DNA from 4 places in the Defluviitalea raffinosedens genome. Region 4 is predicted to be linked to each of the others. Evidence: predicted binding sites of a transcription regulator. Region 4 holds the regulator's gene; each other region holds the start of a gene.
The links. Region 4 encodes Rex, which represses fermentation and respiration genes when NADH is low (regulators of the CRP and FNR family bind a similar motif). Its sites were predicted from a motif close to ATTGTTAANTANTTAACAAT; they were not measured.
Positions count from the first base shown of each region.

Region 1: a site for Rex is predicted at 2,472-2,491, ahead of rsxC (electron transport complex subunit RsxC). Genes of this name have one in related genera too.
Region 2: a site for Rex is predicted at 3,292-3,311, ahead of pflB (formate C-acetyltransferase). Genes of this name have one in related genera too.
Region 3: a site for Rex is predicted at 2,199-2,218, ahead of adhE (bifunctional acetaldehyde-CoA/alcohol dehydrogenase). Genes of this name have one in related genera too.

Region 1 covers NZ_JAFBEP010000006.1:123,936-129,287, reverse strand. The annotation lists gene JOD07_RS06815 (DUF1189 domain-containing protein) at 1-127, shown strand, start outside; gene pdxR (MocR-like pyridoxine biosynthesis transcription factor PdxR) at 153-1,583, opposite strand; gene JOD07_RS06805 (ATP-binding protein) at 1,797-2,345, shown strand; gene rsxC (electron transport complex subunit RsxC) at 2,582-3,907, shown strand; gene JOD07_RS06795 (RnfABCDGE type electron transport complex subunit D) at 3,921-4,856, shown strand; gene JOD07_RS06790 (RnfABCDGE type electron transport complex subunit G) at 4,853-5,352, shown strand, end outside.
Region 2 covers NZ_JAFBEP010000001.1:357,765-363,116, reverse strand. The annotation lists gene pflA (pyruvate formate-lyase-activating protein) at 11-739, opposite strand; gene pflB (formate C-acetyltransferase) at 810-3,038, opposite strand; gene JOD07_RS01770 (alpha/beta hydrolase) at 3,419-4,105, shown strand; gene JOD07_RS01765 (GntR family transcriptional regulator) at 4,170-4,907, shown strand; gene JOD07_RS01760 (putative manganese-dependent inorganic diphosphatase) at 4,904-5,352, shown strand, end outside.
Region 3 covers NZ_JAFBEP010000010.1:43,846-49,197, reverse strand. The annotation lists gene adhE (bifunctional acetaldehyde-CoA/alcohol dehydrogenase) at 1-2,177, opposite strand, end outside; gene JOD07_RS08905 (HD-GYP domain-containing protein) at 2,463-3,539, opposite strand; T-box leader at 3,785-3,996, shown strand; gene serS (serine--tRNA ligase) at 4,036-5,313, shown strand; gene JOD07_RS08895 (ArsR/SmtB family transcription factor) at 5,328-5,352, opposite strand, start outside.
Region 4 covers NZ_JAFBEP010000001.1:25,956-31,307, forward strand. The annotation lists gene JOD07_RS00145 (S-layer homology domain-containing protein) at 1-674, opposite strand, end outside; gene JOD07_RS00150 (hypothetical protein) at 853-1,353, shown strand; gene JOD07_RS00155 (DUF445 family protein) at 1,350-2,840, opposite strand; gene JOD07_RS00160 (redox-sensing transcriptional repressor Rex) at 2,862-3,530, opposite strand; gene JOD07_RS00165 (ABC-F family ATP-binding cassette domain-containing protein) at 3,683-5,352, shown strand, end outside.

The sequences.
Region 1 (5,352 bases), on a different contig from region 4:
ATTACCATTTAAGATTCCGTTCTTTTTCTTTATATATTATGGTATTGTGATTTTATATATGGTAAAAGGAATAGATTCAGCTAAAAGTGAAAACAAAAGTCAGTTATTTGCAGCAAACGATCTTTAAACCTCGGATAAGGTTCCGAGGTTTTTTAGTTAGTTAACATTGTATCGAGTACATCTCCCATAATTTTTACGCCTTTCTCAATTTGATTTTCATCTACAGTCGCAAAGCCAAGGCGAAGATATGAGGATGAGTCCTGCATCATTGAAAACAAAGAGCCCGGTGAAAGAATAACATTTTTAGCTAAAAGCAAATCACATAAATTTGCTGCGGAGATAGAGTCTGCCAATTTAATCCATACACTTAATCCTCCTTGAGGTGGTATGTAAGTGATGTAATTTTTTAAATAATATTCTAACGCATCCAGCAGACAGTAATATCTTTTTTCATAAATGGTACGTATCTTTTTTAAATGTTTTTGCCACTGCCCCTTTCTAAGGTATAAATCAAATGCTCTTTGGATTAGTCCTGAGGTAGAAAGGTTTATACTATGCTTATGGGATAAAATACGTTCTATAATTTTTTCTGGAAGAATCAAAAATCCTAGACGAAGTCCTGGTACCAGTACTTTTGAGAAGTTTTTAATATAGATTACTCTGTTTTGTTTATCCAATGCTTTTAAAGGAACGATGGGTTTATCAGAATAATTTAAGTCACTTACATAATCCTCTTCTATAATATATGTATTGTACTTTTCAGCTAAATTTAAAATAATCTTTTTTTTGGCAAGAGAATATGAATATCCGGTGGGGTTCTGAAAATAAGGGGTTATGTAAATAAACTTAGGCTGATATAATTTGAGACAGCCTTCTAACAATGAAATATCCATGCCGTCAAAATTTAAAGGGATTTCTACTATACGTGCTCCTCTGTTTGCAAAAGCAGCAATGGTGCCGTAGAAAGCAGGTTTTTCAACAAATATAACATCTCCGAATTGAAGCAGAGTTTTTGAGAGAATATCTATACCGTGTTGAGTATCAGAAATGATTTGAATGTTGTCTTTTGATGTGTGGATGCCATATGTAGTTAGATAATCTGCAATAGATTCCTGCAGATGGTCATAACAATAATCATCCTGAACATTGAATGCTTTGCCTTTATCCCGATCCAGTACTTCATTGAACATTTCTTTAAAATCTTTTACAGGAAACAAATCTGTAGGAGGAGAAATATTTGCAAAATTAATCGTATTTTTTGAAATAGAAATTTGCTTAAGTTTTAGATCATGATCTTTCTCAGGTAAAACAGGAAAAGTAATCATTTCTAAAGGAAGCGGAGAGACGTAGGTGCCGCTGCCCATTTGTGCGTAAACAACTCCTTTGCTTTCTAAATATTTATAGGCATTTACCACTGTAGCATTATTAATCTTTAACTGTGATGCCAGAGTACGGATCGTAGGCAGTTTGGTATTGGGCTTTAAAATTCCTTTTTGAATGAGTTCACATAAAGCATCTCCCAATTGCTGGTAAAGAGGAATTTTGCTTTTTTTATCCAACTGTATTGATACAAAATGATTCATTCTAAAAAACCTCCTTTTTATATGGACTAAAGCTCCATGGATCGTGTTGAAGAGGTTGAACAGTGATTACTTAATTGTACTGGTGCGATATTAATATGTTATTACAGTATCTGTTTGGAAAATGCCAAATTCTTGATTTATTTTTTAATTGCGTTAAAATCAAAATATATTTTTAAACAAAACAGATTTTATGAAGACAGGGGAGAATAAATCATGAAAGAACTATCATTACACATACTGGATATTATAGAAAACAGTGTACGGGCTGAAGCAACTGAAATAAAACTAGAAATTATTGAGGATTTAGAAAAGAATCTTTTTGAAATTAAGATTGAAGACAATGGAAAAGGAATGGATGAAAACTTTGTGAAGACCATAAAAAATCCTTTTACAACCACCAGAACCACACGAAAAGTTGGGCTTGGAGTACCTTTGCTGGCGGCAGCGTGTAACAGGTGTAATGGGGATGTAGAAATTCAAAGTACTTTAGGACAAGGAACAAAATTAAATGCATGGATGGAGTATGACCATATAGATAGAGCGCCATTGGGAGACATTGTGAGCACTATTGCAAATTTGATTTTGTCCAATCCGGACATTGAATTTAAATATTATCACAGATATAATGACAGAATATTTGAATTTGACACACAAGAAGTGAAGAATATTTTAGGAGATGTTCCTATTAATGAACTTTCTGTAATAGCGTGGCTTAAGGAATACATCTCTGAGAATTTGACAGAAATTAGACAAAAATCTTAGAGCCCCAAAATTTTTTTAAAAAATTTTTGATTAATGTAGTTAAGCGTGTTTGGTTTATTGTATACAAAATACTTGGCTTTGGACTAACAAATGCATGAGAGATATTTGGAATACATTTCAAAATTTTTTGTGCATTTTTTATCATTTGTTGAGTAGTCGATTTATTTGTATTATCATATATACATGAAATCCTTTTAATTATTAAAAGTTCTACTTGATGAGATAGGGGGAATAATATGAAATTACTTACATTTAAAAGGGGTATTCATCCTCCGGATGGAAAGCACTTTACAGAAAATAAACCAATTGAAACGCTTCTTCCCAAAGGAGATCTGGTTTTTCCTATGTCTCAACATATAGGAGCACCCTGTGAACCAATAGTGAAAAAGGGAGATAAAGTCTTGGTGGGACAAAAGATCGGAGAAGCCAAGGCTTTTGTTTCATCTCCAATATATAGTTCGGTTTCAGGTATTGTTAAAGATGTTACCCCTATGCTGCATCCTAATGGAAGTAAAGTATTATCGGTTATTATTGAAAATGATGGTTTGTATGAAGAACATGAATCTTTAGGACCAAAGGGAGATTACAAAAATTTATCGAAGGAACAGATTGTCGAAATCATTAAAGAAGCTGGAATAGTCGGAATGGGTGGAGCTGGATTTCCTACTCATATAAAATTGTCTCCTCCACCTGAAAAAAATATTGATACGATTATTATCAATGGAGCAGAATGCGAGCCTTATTTAACTTCCGATCACCGTATTATGCTGGAAGAAACGGATAAAGTGATCGAAGGGCTAAAGATTATTCTTCAACTGTTTCCACAGGCGAAAGGCTATATTGGTGTAGAAAATAACAAAATGGATGCAGTAAAAGCATTAAAAGAAGCATTAGAAGGAGTATCCAATATTGAAGTTAAAGTTTTGCAAACAAAGTACCCTCAAGGGGCAGAAAAACAACTGATCTATGCTATTACAGGACGGGAAGTACCATCAGGAGGACTTCCGGCAGATGTAGGATGTATTGTTCAAAATATTGATACTGCTGTTGCAATCCAAAGAGCTGTCGTTAAAGGACGACCATTAATGAGACGAATTGTAACAGTAACTGGCGGAGCAATTAAAGATCCTAAAAACTTTAAAGTAAGACTGGGAACTTCATATAGAGAACTGATAGAAGCAGCAGGGGGATTTGCGTCAGAACCTGTAAAAGTAATATCCGGTGGTCCTATGATGGGGATTGCTTTATCGTCTTTGGATGTTCCAGTTATTAAAGGTACTTCTGCAATTTTATGTTTATCAAAGGAAGAAGCAGGTTTACCAGAAGAAAGGAATTGCATCCGTTGCGGCAAATGTGTTTCTGTTTGTCCAATGAATTTACTGCCTTTGCAACTTAATCAATATGCAATAAATTACGATATGGAAAAATTTGAATTATCTCATGGTATGGATTGTATTGAATGTGGAAGTTGCTCATTTACTTGCCCTGCAAAGAGGCATTTGGTTCAATCGATCCGTACGGCTAAAAAAACTATATTAAACAATAGAAGAAAAAATGCATAAAGGGGGAGACTTAATGTCAACGGAAATGTATACGGTGTCTTCATCTCCTCATATACATTCAAAGGATTCGATACAGGGTATCATGAGAGATGTTTTAATTGCATTACTTCCCGCTACATTAGTAGGGATATGGGTTTTTAAATTTCATGCTTTAATTGTTGTTTTACTGTCCGTTGCATCCTGTATTGGAGCAGAGGCTTTGTGGCAAAAACTAACACATCAAAAGATTACGGTTAATGATTATAGTGCTGCTGTTACAGGATTACTTCTTGCTTTGAATTTGCCACCTACAGTTCCATTTTGGCTTCCCATTGTTGGTGGAGCTTTTGCGATTATTATTGCGAAACAATTATTTGGTGGCTTGGGACAAAACTTTATTAATCCGGCATTAGCAGCAAGAGCGTTTTTACTTGCTTCCTGGCCGGTGCAAATGACTACTTGGACTATAGATGGTGTTACAACAGCAACTCCCTTAGGAATCTTAAAAGAAGGCAGTGGAGCACTTCCTTCCATCACGGATTTAATCTTGGGGAACGTAGGGGGATGTATAGGAGAAACTTCTGTAATAGCCCTTTTAATTGGTGGGGTATATCTAATATACAAAAAAGTGATTTCTATTAGAATTCCTGCAACATTTATTGGAACAGTATTGGTACTTACATGGATCTTGGGAAGAGATGGGATGTTCTATTCTAATGCCATCTATGAGATTTTTACAGGAGGACTTTTCTTGGGAGCATTCTTTATGGCGACAGATTATGCATCTTCTCCTGTTACAATTAAAGGACAGTACATTATGGGATTAGGCTGTGGAATTATTACTGCGGTGATTCGTCTTTATGGAGGTTATCCGGAAGGAGTCTCTTATTCCATATTGATTATGAATTTAGCAGTTCCTCTCATTGACCGATATACTCAACCTCGAATCTTTGGGGAGGTGAAAAAATGAGAGAAATAGTAAAGCTTGGACTTGTTTTATTTGTTATAACTGCTGTTGCAGGAGGATTGCTTGGATTTGCCAATGAAATTACTAAAGAACCTATAGCAAAACAGGTTCAGCAATCTAAAGAAGAAGCCATGAAACAAACACTTCCTCAGGCAGATAAATTTGAATTTATAGAGGTAGATTTACCGGAAGATTCCATAATTTTAGAAGTGAATGCAGGCTATAAAGGAGATACTTTGGAAGGCTTTGCAGTTAAAGTGGCCCCTAAAGGATACGGCGGTGCGATTGAGATGATGGTTGGTGTATCCAAAGATGGAGTGCTTCAAGGAGTGAAAGTTGTAAGTCATTCTGAAACTCCGGGGTTAGGAGCAAATGCCCAAAATGCCGCTTTTACATCTCAATATGAGGGAAAATCGGGTGAACTTAAAGTCGTAAAGACTACTCCTGGTGCAGATGATGAAATTCAGGCAATTACTGGAGCAACAATCACAACTAAAGC
Region 2 (5,352 bases), 330 kb from region 4:
GCTTATATTTTTATACTTTTAATCCATATCTTTCAAAGATCGCTTTGGCATTTTTAATGGCTTCTTCTGAAGGAGGGGGAGTATTTTTTAAACGATAGGGGTAGCCCAGTTGCTCCCACTTGTACTCACCCATTTTATGAAAGGGGAGGAGTTCAACTTTTTCAATATTATTAAGGGTTGAGAGAAAAGAAGCTAAGCCTTCTATATTTTCCGGGTCATCTGTCAGATTAGGAACAAGGACAAAACGTACCCACATCGGTTTATTAATATCTGAAAGATATTTTGCCAACTTTAACGTTGGTTCATTGGAAACACCAGTAAGATCCTTATATATATTCGGGTCAAAGGATTTAATATCCAGCAAGACTAAATCTGTATATTCCAGGACTTCTTTTGCATGTTCCAGGGGGATATATCCGGAGGTGTCCAGGGCTGTGTGAATGCCTCTTTCTTTACACTGACGAAACAGCTCAGCTGTAAACTTAGGCTGCATAAGAGGTTCACCTCCGGTTAAAGTAACACCACCACCAGAAAATTTCATATAAGACTTATATTTTTCTATTTCCTTTATAAGCTTTTCAACAGTAGTTTCTTCTCCGTGCGCAATATTCCAGGTATCAGGATTGTGACAGTACTGGCATCTAAGAGGACAGCCTTGTGTAAACACCACAAATCGAATGCCGGGACCATCTACGGTTCCACAAGTTTCAATCGAATGAATTCTTCCAGTTATACTCATAACAAGGCTCCTTTCCTTTAGGATAAAAGAGAAGAAACTAATGTTTTTTCTCTTATTATAACATATTTACTTAGAATCTTTCGTGGAAAGTTCTATTAATAACATCTAATTGTTGTTCTCTTGTAAGTTTGATAAAGTTAACAGCATATCCAGAAACACGAATGGTTAATTGAGGATATTTTTCAGGATGATCCATTGCATCGAGTAAAGTCTCTCTGTCAAAGACGTTTACATTGATGTGATGTCCTTCATCATGGAAATATCCATCCAGCATACCCACCAGGTTAGATACTCTTTCGTCTTCGGACTTTCCTAAAGCTTTAGGAACGATGGAGAAGGTATAAGAGATACCGTCTTGTGCATGTTGATAAGGAAGTTTTGCAACGGATGCCATAGATGCGATAGCACCTTTTTTATCTCTTCCGTGCATTGGGTTAGCACCTGGGGCAAAAGGTTCGCCGGCTTTTCTTCCGTCAGGCGTATTTCCTGTTTTCTTACCGTATACCACATTGGATGTAATGGTCAAGATGGATAATGTCGGAACAGAATCACGGTAAGTTTTATGTCTTCTTAATTTGTTCATGAATCTTTCTACGATTTCAATAGCAATGGAGTCCACTCTTTCATCGTTATTTCCGAATGCAGGATATTCACCTTCTATTTCGTAGTCAACTGCTAAGCCTTGTTCATTTCTTATAACTTTTACTTTGCTGTATTTGATAGCAGATAAGGAATCGGCTACAACAGATAATCCTGCAATACCGCAAGCGGAAGTACGAAGGATGTCTTTATCATGAAGCGCCATTTGGAGTTTTTCATAGGCGTATTTGTCATGCATATAGTGGATGATATTGAGGGTGTTGATGTAAACTTGAGATAACCAATCCATCATTTGATCGAATTTTTCCATGACTTCATCATAATCAAGATAGTCAGAAGTAATAGGTGCAAATTGAGGAGTAACTTGTTCTCCGCTCTTTTCATCCCTACCGCCATTGATTGCATATAACAGGGCTTTTGCAAGGTTTGCACGGGCACCAAAGAATTGCATTTGTTTACCAATTCTCATAGGAGATACACAGCAAGCAATTCCGTAGTCGTCGCCGTACCATCTTCTCATGATGTCGTCATTTTCATATTGGATGGAACTGGTGTCAATAGATACCTTAGCGCAGAATCTTTTAAAGCTTTCAGGCAATCTTTCAGACCATAGAACGGTTAAGTTTGGTTCTGGCGCAGGGCCTAAATTATTTAATGTATGAAGAATACGGAAACTGTTTTTTGTTACTAAGGTTCTCCCGTCTTCGCCCATACCTCCGATGGATTCTGTTACCCAGGTTGGGTCTCCTGAGAACAATTCATTATAAGATGGTGTTCTGAGGAAGCGAACCATTCTTAATTTCATAACGAAATGATCGATTAATTCTTGGGCTTGTTCTTCTGTTAAAATGCCTTCTTTCATGTCTCTTTCAATATATATATCAAAGAAAGTAGATACGCGGCCCAAAGACATGGCAGCACCGTCTTGTTCCTTAACAGCACCTAAATATGCAAAATATGTCCATTGGATTGCTTCTTTTGCATTAGATGCAGGCTTGCTTATATCAAAGCCATAATTCTTTGCCATTTCTTTTAAATCCTGAAGAGCTCTTATTTGCTCGGAGATTTCTTCACGAAGGCGAATGATTGGGCTTTCCATATATTCTACTTCGAGTTCTTTCTTTTCTTTTTGCTTTTCTTCTATAAGTCTGTCAACACCATATAAAGCCACTCTTCTATAGTCTCCTATGATACGGCCTCTGCCATAGGCATCTGGAAGACCAGTGATAATTCCAGTGTGTCTTGCTTTTCTCATTTCTTCTGTATAAGCATCAAACACTCCATCATTATGAGTTTTTCTATATTTCTTAAATATTTCACGGGTTATTGGGTCCAGTTCATAGCCATAAGCATCCAATGCTTTTTCTACGACACGGATTCCGCCAAAGGGCATAATACCTCTTTTTAAAGGTTTATCTGTTTGAAAACCTACAATTTGCTCTAAATCTTTGTCAAGATATCCAGGGCCGTGGGAAGTAATGCTTGAAGGGATCTTTGTTTCAACATCTAAGATTCCTTTTTCCCTTTCTACTTTGGTTAATTCCATAACTTCATCCCAAAGCTTTTTAGTTCTTTCAGTTGGTCCTGCAAGGAAGGAGTCGTCTCCTTCATAAGGGGTGTAATTTCTTTGAATAAAATCTCTGACATCTATTTCTTTAGTCCAGTTACCTTCGCTAAAACCTTTCCATTGTTCAAACATAAGGCATCCTCCTTTTTTATTTATACAATTAAGTGTTATTTTTTTAACACAGTTACAATATTAATTTATTGTTTGATTCTATTATATATGAATACTGTATACACGTCAATAGATTTTTAAATAATAATTGTTATTAATTATTTTAAAATCCGCTTAAAAAGACAATTATTCTAAAAGATAAAATAATGAGAAAACAATACAAATGATAATTATTTTTAATAAGACAAAAAGGATAAAAAATATGAAAAATATAAATGATAAATCATTAACAATATGGTCAATATTTCCATCAAATAGTGTAAAAAGCTGGTTTGAATTAAGGCGGAAACTGGGGAAAAACTAAATTAAAAATATATGATACTTGCTGTGGAGGACATATAATGATTAAAGCAAATGATATGGCAGTCCTTGTACTTCATGGATTTAACAGTTGCTCCAAAGATGTTAAAATATTGTCAGATTATTTAAAAGATAGGGGAATTTATACCATATCTCCCACTTTAGCAGGAATAAAAGGGACTAAAAAAGAATGGAATACAACCACATGGAGAGACTGGATCTCCAATGCAGAAAAAGAATTCATACATTTAAAGCAAAACTTTAAAAGAGTTGCAATCATTGGTTTTTCCATGGGAGGGCTGGTTGCACTTTATCTTACTTGTAATTATGGTGCAGATGTACTGGCGACGGTGAATACACCAATCTATTGTGCAGATATTAGGAAGGTCCTGGGGAATATTAAAAGATGTATTCGAAAAAGAAGTTATGATCCTCTAAAATACTATTATCGCGTGATTAATGAGACACCTTTTTGGGGAGCTATTCACTTAAGTTTGGGGCTTAGTGAATGCATCCCTTTAGTAGAAAAGATCAAAACGCCTCTTCTTGTTATTCAGGGATTAAAAGATGAAGCTGTCCGATGGAAGAGTGCCGATTATCTTTTTTGCCGCTCGGCTTCTCCATGGAAAAAGAAAATATACTATAGAAATGCGAATCACTTTATATTTGACGGGGAAGAAAAAGAAGATGTCTGCCAGGAAATCTTTCATTATTTAATGCAGGTTTAAGTATAAAAACTGTTTGAATCTTGTATAAGGGAATGTTAGAATAATGAGAAATGGAGGTGATAGTTTGAAAATTGATAAGAGTAATCCTCTGCCTTATTATATACAGTTAAAAACCATCATAGAAAAGCAAATAGAAGAAGGCATTTTTCAGCCGAATCAAATGATCCCTTCAGAAAGGCAATTAAGTGAAACCTATGGCATTAGCCGGATGACTACACGACAAGCCATCAATGAATTGGTTAAAGAAGGGAAATTATATAGAGAAAAGGGAAGAGGAACTTTTGTATCCTCTCCTCGTTTTTTACAAGAAAATATGATGAGTTTTACAGAGACCCTAAAAGCTCAGGGTTATACGCCAACTACCAAAGTTTTGGAATTTTCAGTGGTACGAAATCTAAAAAATATCAGCAAGATGTTGGATGAGAAAGAAGAACAGACCTTTTATAAAATCAAGCGCCTGCGTTTTGCAGATTCCATACCTGCTGCTCTTGAGACCGTTTACATACCCACAAAATATTGTGAAGGGTTAGATCAGTATGATTTGGGAACGCTTTCGTTATACAAGATCTTAAAAGAGAATTATAACCATAATATTGAATCAACTTTTTTAACCATTGAAGCGCTGATTTCCGACAAAATGATGATGAAAATTTTTGAGTCTGGTAAAGCCATTCCTTTGCTAAAGATAGAAGGGGTTACAAGAACAGAAGAAGATATAAAATTATTTTATGAAACATCTTATTATCGTTCGGACGTATATACATATCAAGTCAATATATACAGGAGAATGATGGGACGGTGAATGATGTGGATAAACCGATTTTCATTTTCGGACATCAAAATCCAGATACCGACTCTATTTGCTCAGCCATTGCCTACGCCCATTTAAAACGGGAGCTGGGTTTTAGAAATGTTCAAGCGGTTCGCTTAGGGAATATTAATAAAGAAACTGAATTTGCTTTAAATTTTTTTAAAGCAGCTCCACCGCCCCTGCTTTCTGATGTAGAACCTCAGGTAGCAGACTTAAATTTCTATAAGCCCTATGTAGTACATAGAGATGATTCAATTAAATCCGTATGGGATTTGATGAAAAAAGTAGAAAGAAATATGATTCCTGTAGTGGACGAAGAAGACCGATTGAATGGGATTGTATCTCTTAAAGATATTGCGGCATCTTATATGGAATTTTCGGACGAGATGGCAATAAAGAATAATAAAACCAGATTTTCTAATCTCATTAAGGTTTT
Region 3 (5,352 bases), on a different contig from region 4:
ATTCCTAAGAATGCATTGGTAAATGCCATACCTGCAATACAAGAAGCATTATGCATTTTTTCTCTTGCTACAGCATCGCTTCCATCTTTATATGCTCTTGGAAGATATTCAAATACCAATTCGATAGCTTTCATAGCCAGTGCATCAGTATAATCAGAAGCTAAGATGGACACAAAAGCTTCAACTGCATGGGTTAATACGTCAAGTCCGGTATCTGCAGTAATTGAAGGAGGAACGGTCATAACAAATTCTGGGTCTACGATTGCTACATCAGGAGTTAATTCGTAATCCGCCAAAGGATATTTAATATTCTTAGATTTATCGGTTATAACTGCAAAGGAAGTTACTTCAGAACCAGTACCGGATGTGGTTGGAATTGCCACCATCTTTGCTTTCTTACCCATTTTTGGGAATTTATAAATTCTCTTTCTGATATCCATGAATTTCAGTGCCATGCCTGTAAAGTCTGCTTCCGGATGTTCATAGAAGAGCCACATTCCCTTAGCAGCATCAAGAGCAGAACCACCACCAAGAGCAATGATGACATCAGGCTTAAAGTTATTCATTAACTCTACGCCTCTTTGAATGGTTTCTAAAGAAGGATCGGGCTCTACTTCACTGAAGATTTCGCAATGTACATAGTCAAGTCTTTTTCTTAAGTGATACAATACTTTGTCTACGTATCCGAGCTTAACCATAGATGGATCTGTTACAATAAAAGCACGGCTTATATCTGGCATCTTGCTTAAATATTGAACAGAACCTGCTTCAAAATAAATCTTTTCTGGAACTTTAAACCATTGCATATTCACTCTTCTTTTTGCCACCCTTTTCTTATTAATTAAGTTAACAGCCGTTACATTGGATGTGGTGGAGTTTCTTCCGTAAGAGCCACATCCAAGTGTCAGAGAAGGCATATTCGTATTATAGATATCTCCTATTGCTCCGTGGGTAGAAGGGGCATTGACAATAATACGTCCTGTTTTCAGGCGATTGGAGAATTCTTCAATTACTTTATCGTCATTAGAATGGATTACAGAACTATGGCCTAAACCTCCAAGTTCAACCATAATTTCCGCCATTCTGATGCCTTCTTCAACATCTTTGGCCTTAACTACTGCAAGAACTGGAGAAAGTTTTTCTCTGGATAAAGGATATTTTTCTCCTACACCATCGATTTCACAGCAGAGCACTTTAGTATCCTTTGGAATGGTGATACCAGCTAATTCTGCAATCTTATAAGGAGGCATACCAACGATGTTTGGATTTACAGCCATTTTTTCCATGTTAATGATTACAGGTTCTAATTTTTTGATTTCCTCTTTGGTTGCAAAATAGCATTTGTGCGCCTTCATATAATCGGTTACTTGCTTATAGATTGGAGCTTCAATAATTACAGCTTGTTCAGAAGCACAAATCATACCATTATCAAAGGATTTGGAAAGAATTAAATCTGTTACAGCTCTTTCAATATTTGCAGTTTTTTCTATGAAGCAAGGGCAGTTTCCAGGTCCAACGCCAAGAGCTGGTTTACCGGATGAGTATGCGGCTTTAACCATACCGGAACCACCGGTTGCAAGGATCAGAGATACATTTGGGTGATTCATTAAAGATTGAGTAGCTTCAACAGATGGGTGTTCAATCCATTGAATGCAATATTCTGGAGCTCCTGCTTTGATTGCTGCTTCACGAACGATTCTTGCAGCTTCAGCGGAGCATTTTTGTGCAGAGGGGTGGAATGCAAAAATGATGGGATTTCTTGTTTTTGCTGCAATAATGGATTTAAAAAGGGTTGTTGAAGTAGGGTTGGTTACTGGAGTTACTCCTGCAACGATTCCTACAGGCTCAGCAACTTCCATGTAATCTTCCTCTTCATTTTCTTCAATAACACCAACAGTTTTTTCATATTTTATGCTGTGGTAAATATACTCTGTTGCAAAAATATTTTTAGTGATCTTATCTTCATAGATACCTCTGCCGGTTTCTTCTACTGCCAGTTTAGCCAAATACATATGTTGATCAAGTCCTGCCAATGCCATGGCTTTAACAATGCGGTCAACAGTTTCCTGATCTAAATTCATATATTCATCTAAAGCTTTTTGCGCGTTCTTAACAAGTGTATCAATCATAGAAGTTACATTCACTTCAACGTTATTTTTGTTTTTCTTTTCTTCCATACCATAACCTCCTTAGAATAGTGTGTTAAATAATTAACAATATTATTAAAATAAAAAGAAAGTTTGTTATTTATTAAACTTTCGACCCTATAATATCATAGAAATCTACATATTGTCAATTAAAATCCAAAAAAATATCTCACATAAAAATAGGGCAAAAAGCCTGCAAATTGTAAGATTTGATCATGTATACAGTATGCAAATTGTATATTTTTAACAATAAAATACTTAAAAAAAGAATGACAAAAATTTAACAATTCGTCATAAAAAAATTTAATATCTCCTTTAAGAAGACAATAAATCCTCAATCATGACATCTAAATATTCATCCTTTGTTAAATCTATATATTCACCATTTTCTAATTCTATTAAAGGACGGGTTGGTTTGTTTGGATACAGATATATGATTTTACCTTTTTCATTGGTGTTTAAAACCACTGTACATCCTATGTAAAAAGTAGAAATATTATTTAAAAATGTTGATGAAATATCGGGATCAATATTTGAATAGCTTTCTCTGGAAATTCTTTCAGCAGCTTGGAAAGGAGAGATCTTTCTATGATAGACTCTGTCAGAAGTAAGAGCATCATAAATATCGGCTATGCTAATAATTTTAGCAAAAAAATGAATTTGATTGCCTACAAGACCTAAAGGGTAGCCTGTTCCATTAATCTTTTCGTGATGCATTAAAACCCCATAGGCCACATCAGGGCTGATCCCTATTATATTTTTGACTATTTCATATCCGTAAGCAGGATGCTGTTTCATGATTTCATATTCTTCAGGAGTCAATTTACCGGGTTTATTCAATATTTCAGGGGGAATTTTATATTTTCCGATATCGTGAAAGAGGGCACTATAGGCTAATTGATTTAAATCTTTATCACAAAGTCCCAGCCATTTCCCCAAAGTGGTGGCAAGAAGACATACATTAATAGAATGGGTATAAGTATAATCATCAAAGTTTTTAATAAGATTTAAGCAATAAAGAATATTATTTTTTGCAAAAGCCTGTTCTAAAAGTCTATGGATAACATTGCGTACAGTTCGAATTTTTAATGTTTTTCCAAGCCTTATATCATGAGAGATTTGGGACATGATTTTAATGGCTTCTTCGTAATAATTAATATATGCCATTTCGTCAAACATTACATTATTTGGAGATGTATAGCTATATTCTTCTTCCATAGCTTTTTTTATATATACATACTCAACATGGAATTCTGCCAATTTGTCAATCAAATGCTGATCCAGAACATGACCTTTTTTAAGAAGAATATTTCCAAAAAAATGATCTATATCTTCTCCAAGAATCATTCCAGGTTCTAACATCTCCACTGGAACCTTTATAATACGTTCCATGATAACCCCTCCCTCAGTCACCCTATTCATATTGTATATAATACCTGATTCAAAGTAAAGAAAAATCAAAATAAAAAAAGACCTGGGCTTCAGGGGGGAGAAGCACCAGGTTGAGGGGGGATTTAGCGATGTACCTTACATTGGGTACACTTTAAGGATAACCACTTACATTAAGTTTTATACATAAAATTTATACGTTGAAAAAAATTTTTTATATGCTATAATAAAATCAATTTAAGAATGAAAAAATAGTGATGAGGAAAGAATAGTTTTATCATTCTAATACAGAGAGTCGGTGGTAGGTGGAAACCGATTTAGAATATAAAACGATCCACTTTCTTAGCTGCTGATGATAAATCAGAAGGGTTGTGACCTTTATCTCACTTAAGAGAGGTTATATATTATTCTTAATGTATAACAAAAAAGGTGGCAACGCGAGACAGCTCTCGTCCTTTAATTAGGACGGGGGCTTTTAAATTTAAAAGGAGGTATAAAGATGTTAGATGTTAAACTGCTTAGAAACAATTTTGAAGAAGTAAAAGAAGCTCTAAAATTTAGAAAAGAAGATTTTAATCTGGATGACTTTTTGGTACTGGATGAAAAAAGAAGAGCAATTCTTCAGGAGGTGGAACAGCTTAAAAGCAAGCAAAATGCTGTTTCAAAGCAAGTTCCAATCCTTAAAAAAGAAGGAAAAGATGTTTCTAAAATTCTAGAAGAAATGAAAGAATTGTCTGGTAAGATCAAAGAATTAGATGGGGAATTAAAAGAAGTAGATGAAAAATTAGAAAATCTGCTTTTAACCATTCCAAACATCCCACATCCTTCTGTTCCCATGGGAGACAGTGACGAGGATAATGTAGAAGTTCGTAAATTCGGAACTCCAAGACAATTTGAATTTGAGCCAAAGCCTCACTGGGAATTAGGAGAAAATCTAGATATATTAGATTTTGCAACTGCAGCCAAAATTACAGGGGCAAGATTTACAGTTTATAAGGGGCTTGGCGCAAGACTTGAACGAGCACTTATGAATTTTATGCTCGATGTTCATACAGAAAAACACGGATATGAAGAAGTATTCCCTCCTTTTATGGTACACAGAAGAAGTATGATTGGAACAGGTCAGCTGCCAAAGTTTGAAGAAGACGCATTCAAAGTAGAAAACACAGATTACTTCCTTGTGCCAACGGCTGAAGTACCTGTAACGAATATGTACAGAGATCAAATTTTAGATGGTTCCAAACTTCCAATTAAGCACTGCGCATATACGGCTTGCTTCAGAGCGGAAGCTGGATCTGCCGGAAGAGACACCAGAGGTGTTATTCGCCAACATCAGTTTAATAAAGTAGAACTGGTTAAGTTTACAAAGCCTGAAGATTCTTATGAAGAATTAGAAAAGCTCACAAGAGATGCAGAAGAAATCCTTCAATTATTAGAAATTCCCTATAGGGTAGTAAAGATATGTATAGGAGATCTTGGCTTTACAGCGGCTATGAAATACGATATAGAAGTATGGATGCCCAGCTATAATCGATATGTAGAAATATCCAGCTGCAGTAATTTTGAAAGCTTTCAGGCAAGAAGAGCCAATATAAAATATAAAGATAAGGCAGAAGACAAGGCGCAGTTTGTTCATACCTTAAATGGAAGTGGTGTTGCAATCGGAAGAACTACCGCAGCCATCTTAGAAAACTTCCAGCAGGAAGATGGAAGTATCATCATTCCTAAGGCCTTAAGACCTTATATGGGTAATGTGGAAAAAATCGCAAAAAAATAAAGAGCATTTGCTCTTTATTTTTTTTCTGAAGGAAATAAT
Region 4 (5,352 bases):
TCTTTTATATTCTGCTCAACTCTTTCCTTAACATCTTTATAATCTACGGACTTTTTAGCCGTTGGAGAACCAAAAAGCTGGACGTAGTCTTCTGCTGCAATTTCTGCTACATCCCATTTGTGAATATATCCTGTATCATTCACCGAATAATATTCCACCTCTTTGTAATTGGTCAGGCCTCTGATTTTAGCATACTTTGTTTGCTCCCATTGATTAAAATGTTTATTTTCTTTGGTCAGCAGATAATACAGTGTGAAGTGATGTCCGTATTCATGGGATAATACCCACGCCAATTGGGATACATCTTTATATTGGTCCCCATTAAATATTTCTATGTAACGGCCTTTCTTGTATACATATTTGCCTTCGCTGTTAATATCATAATCTTCAAAATAATTTCCTGCAACACCATCCGGAGAATCAGGATATATATATATAGTAGATAGAAAATTCAACTCTTCTCCGTGGAAATTTTTTAAAAGCTCATCATAAATGCTTTTTAACTTTTCCTGAGAGGTCCAGTTTTTTGAAAAACTAACGATTTTAACACCTTGGTCTCCTTCATATGTACCAAGAGGGGCTCCATATTCTTTTCTTGCCTGTGCTTCAACGCTGCTGCTGAACATAATAAACAGAAAAATAATAAAACCAGCTGTATAAATACTTTTTTTCATTTTGTCCCTCCTCGTACTTTCTGTCCATGCAGAATCTTTAATTACATTATATAGAAGAATTATTGAATTACTGTTACAGGGACATTAAATATCTTTAAGATTTGATTGCAGTGGTATAAAGATCTGAGCAATCAAAGTTATTATTTAAAAAATTATAAGCCAGGGAGATGAAGATTTTATGACCCAGAATAATTTCTCGGTTAATTATATCCGATGGCTACTTTATGGTATTTTTCTGATTTCAGCAGTATTGCTTGCAATATCCATATTTATTATCATTTATTTTATATCTTCCCCGTTGCCATCTTTTAATTCTAAGGAAGAATACGGCTTTTCAATACAAGAAATTCGTTCGTCTATTTTCTCTTCCGACGGAAAATCTCACAGTATAGCCGCCGACTTTTATATTACTTCCTCTAAAAAGAATTTAACTCAGGCTGAGCTTAATTCTCTTCGAATCGCTATATTAGAAATCATTCCAACTCTTGATTATGAGCAACTCACTAAAATGGGCGGAACGGATTATTTTACAGAAAGTATAAAAAAAGGACTTAATGCCCGTTCATCCGAAGAATGGATTGAGAGAGTATATGTCTCAAACCTTTTGCTGGATATAACGGTAAGTCCTGAAAAAAATAAACGAAATAATACGATTGAAAAAATGTTTCAAAACTATTAAAACAACACCGGAAAAAATCCTATGATAAAGCCTAAAAGACCTCCTAACCAGGTTATGGCTTTTAGTTCTCTGTCCACAACGGATAAAATGATCTGTTCAGTATAATCCGTTTCGAAGTCCATGATCCTTTCTTCAACTATATGAGGAATGTCCAGCAGGGCAGCGATTTCAGAGGATTTACTCGTAATGATTAGCTTGTAATATTTTATAACGGCATCTTGTATCTTTTCCTCCAATGATTTTCCAATTCTTTTCACCCAACGAGAAACAGGGACCTCTAAGGATCTTTTTATTTCTTTTGAAATAAAAAGATTTATTTTTTTGAAAATCTCATTTTTTTGAATAAGGTTTTCCAGATATTCTCTGATCCATTGATGCATATCCTGAACTATATTAGGCTTAATTGCAGTGATTAAAGTAAGTACAGTAAGATCCTGCTTACTCATGTATTCTTTAATCATTGCCTTAAGTTTTTCCAGTGTTTCTTCTTTTGTAAAATATAAGATTACTTTATTGAGTATATCCTCTATTTCGCTTGTATGATGGGCCAGCTGAATTTTGTCTGCCCATTCCTTTACAGGTTTTTCTACGACATAATCTATAAAACTGTTAATTTGCTTTAGAATTTCTTCTCGTTTTTCTTCGTTTTGTGCGCTTTCTTCTATATATCGAAGCGTCTTGTCATATATTTTGTCTGCATCTACGAACATAAGTGCCAGTTTCCCTAAATTCGCCTGTATCAGTTCCAAAAGAATCTGCTTTAATTTCTGCTGTATAAAGGGTTTATTCATATAGTCTATGAGAAGAGTAACCAAACCAGGAAAATAGTCTCTTATAACTTCTTTCACATAGATCATCCATGAATCCGGGATGATTTCTGACATGGTACGCTCTTCATTTTGAATTCTGTCTTTTAGTTCTATAATTTCGCCTATAATCCATTGTCTAAAGGTATCACCCTGCAAAAAGTCAGACTGAATTATATTTTCTACAGGTATGTCTTCCACTTTTCTGGTTAAAATACTTTTAATAGGATGCATAATTAATGAAGTTATTTCGTCCAATACTTGCTGATCGCTAATTTTACTGAAGATAAACTGACTTAAAGTATTTTCTATGGAGTCTATGGTACTGTTCTTATGATCTCCTAAAATTTCAGTGAGAATGGTATCCAGGCTTTCTTCATTATTTCTTAGACTATAAAAAGCATTGGCTGTTATACTTCTTAAACTTTCAAGAACTTTTTCATCCACCAATGCCTTTACCAAAGCCTCTTCAGAAAGAAGATGTTTTCCTACAGTTTCGCCCACCTTTTTGGCTATTCTATTTTTTTCTTTGGGAATTAACCCGGGAGTAAAAGGTACTTTCATCCCAAAAATCCTTTTTTCTTCATGAGGGCGAAAAAGCATTTTAATCGCAAGCCAATTGGTAAAATACCCTATTACACTTCCTGCAATAGGGCTAATAAGAAATTCGGATATGTTCATGTTGTCTTCACGCACTTCCTATCATTTGTTTTGTTTTTTCATCTCTGCTTCTTTTTTAAGCTTTTTTCGGTTAATGTTATAAGACATGATCATTAAACTATCGGATAAATGGACATCCTCAACCACCACATCAGGTGAAAGATCCAAGTCCACAGCAGAAAAATTCCATAAGCCTTTGATTCCCCACTTTGCCAAGTCTTCTGCAACCTTTCTGACTTTAGACTTAGGTAAAGTAAGAAATGCAACGTCAATCTTGTTTTCTTTTACGAAAGACTCCATTTCATCAATATCTCTGACTTCTATCCCTCTGATCGTCATACCTATCAATCTCGGATTCACATCAAACAAACCTTTAAGAATAAATCCTCTTTTTTCGAATTTAGTATAGTTTGCTAAGGCTTGTCCTAAATTCCCCACACCAACAATAATAAACTTATATGTATTGTTCAGCCCTAATATTTTTCCAATCTCGTTATATAAATATTCTACATTATACCCGTATCCCTGCTGTCCAAATCCTCCAAAATTGTTTAAATCTTGACGAATTTGGGAAGCTGTTACTCCCATTCGTTCACTGAGTTCCTTGGATGAAATACGAGTGATATCGTTCTCTAGAAGCTCTCCCAAGTATCGATAATACCTAGGCAACCGCTTTACTACGGCAATTGAAATTCTTCTATCTGTATCCAATTGATTCTAGCTCCTTTCGCCTAATGTAACATAAAGTATGTTTAAAGTATAACATTGATACAAAAATAATGTCAATCACGCCTTTCTTTTTGGTCGGCTTTTTGATATCATAGTTTATAGTATGCTTATGATCAAATGTAAGAGGTGGCAATATGATTTTGGCGTGTAAAGATATCACCAAAACCTTTGGAACGGATATCATACTTAAAAATATTACCTTTCAAATAGAAGAAAAAGAGAAAGTAGCTATTGTTGGTGTAAACGGTGCAGGTAAATCCACTTTATTTAAAATTCTGGCCGGAGAACTATCTTATGACAGCGGTGAAATTTTTAAAGCTAAGGATACCTCTATAGGTTATCTTTCTCAAAACATGGAAATTAATACAAATAATACGATTTTGGATGAAATGATGACTGTTTTTTCCGAACTTCTTGAAATAGAGTCTTCCATCCGTCTTCTTGAAGAAAAAATGAGTGCTCATAAAGGGGAAGATCTCTCAAATCTTATGCGTCAGTATTCCCTGCTCCAGCATGAGTTTGAAGAAAAGAACGGATATGGCTTCAAAAGCCAAATCAAAGGAGTATTAAAAGGATTAGGTTTTGATGAAAGTGAAATAAGCAAACCCATTAATATACTCTCCGGAGGACAGAAAACCCGGGTTGCCCTGGCAAAACTTCTTTTATCCAGTCCTTCTGTTCTACTGCTGGATGAGCCAACCAATCATCTGGACATCAGTGCGATCGAATGGCTGGAGGATTTCTTAAAAAGTTATTCCGGTACAGTTATGATTATATCCCATGACAGATATTTTCTGGACCGTATTGCTACGAAAGTCATTGAAATCGAAAACACTAAATCATCTGTATATAATGGAAACTATTCATTCTATGCAAAATACAAGCAAATCAACCGTGAAATACAAATGAACCAGTATCTCGCTCAGCAAAAAGAAATCAAGCGCCAGGAAGAAGTCATTCAAACTCTTCGCTCCTTTAATCGTGAAAAGTCTATAAAAAGAGCCAGAAGCCGCGAAAAAGCTTTGGAAAAGATAGAAAGAATTGAACGCCCTGAAGCCCTCCCTTCTTCCATGAAGCTTACATTAGAGCCAAAAATCCAAAGCGGCAATGATGTTCTTCATGTGGAGAATTTATCAAAAGCTTTTGGCAATCGTAAACTCTTTGAAAATGTTTCCTTTGATTTAAAACGAGGCGAAAAAGTTGCTCTGATCGGTCCCAATGGAGTCGGTAAAACAACTCTTTTTCGTATATTATTGGACCAAATTGATCCTGACAGTGGATTCTTTCGACTTGGTACGAATGTAAAAATCGGTTACTATGATCAGGAACATCAAAATATATCTTATAACAAAACTATTATTGACGAAATATCGGACGCTTATCCAACTTTAACCCTTGGAGAAATACGAAATATCCTGGCAGCATTCTTATTTACCGGAGATGATGTATTTAAGGAAATCTCCAGCTTAAGCGGCGGAGAAAAAGGAAGGGTATCTCTTGCAAAAATTATGCTTTCAGAAGGTAATTTTCTGCTCCTGGACGAGCCGACGAACCATCTGGACCTTTTATCCAAGGAAGTACTGGAAGATGCATTAAATCATTATGAGGGAACGGTACTATATATTTCCCATGACCGCTATTTTATCAATCGAACAGCTGATAAGGTCCTGGAACTTACCCCTCATGGCATAAAAGAGTATCTCGGTAATTATGATTATTATATTGAAAAAAGAAATCAAATCAAATTCGAACATACAGAAAAAGAAACTGTTCCTGCGGAAAAATCTTCTTCAAAAGAAGAATG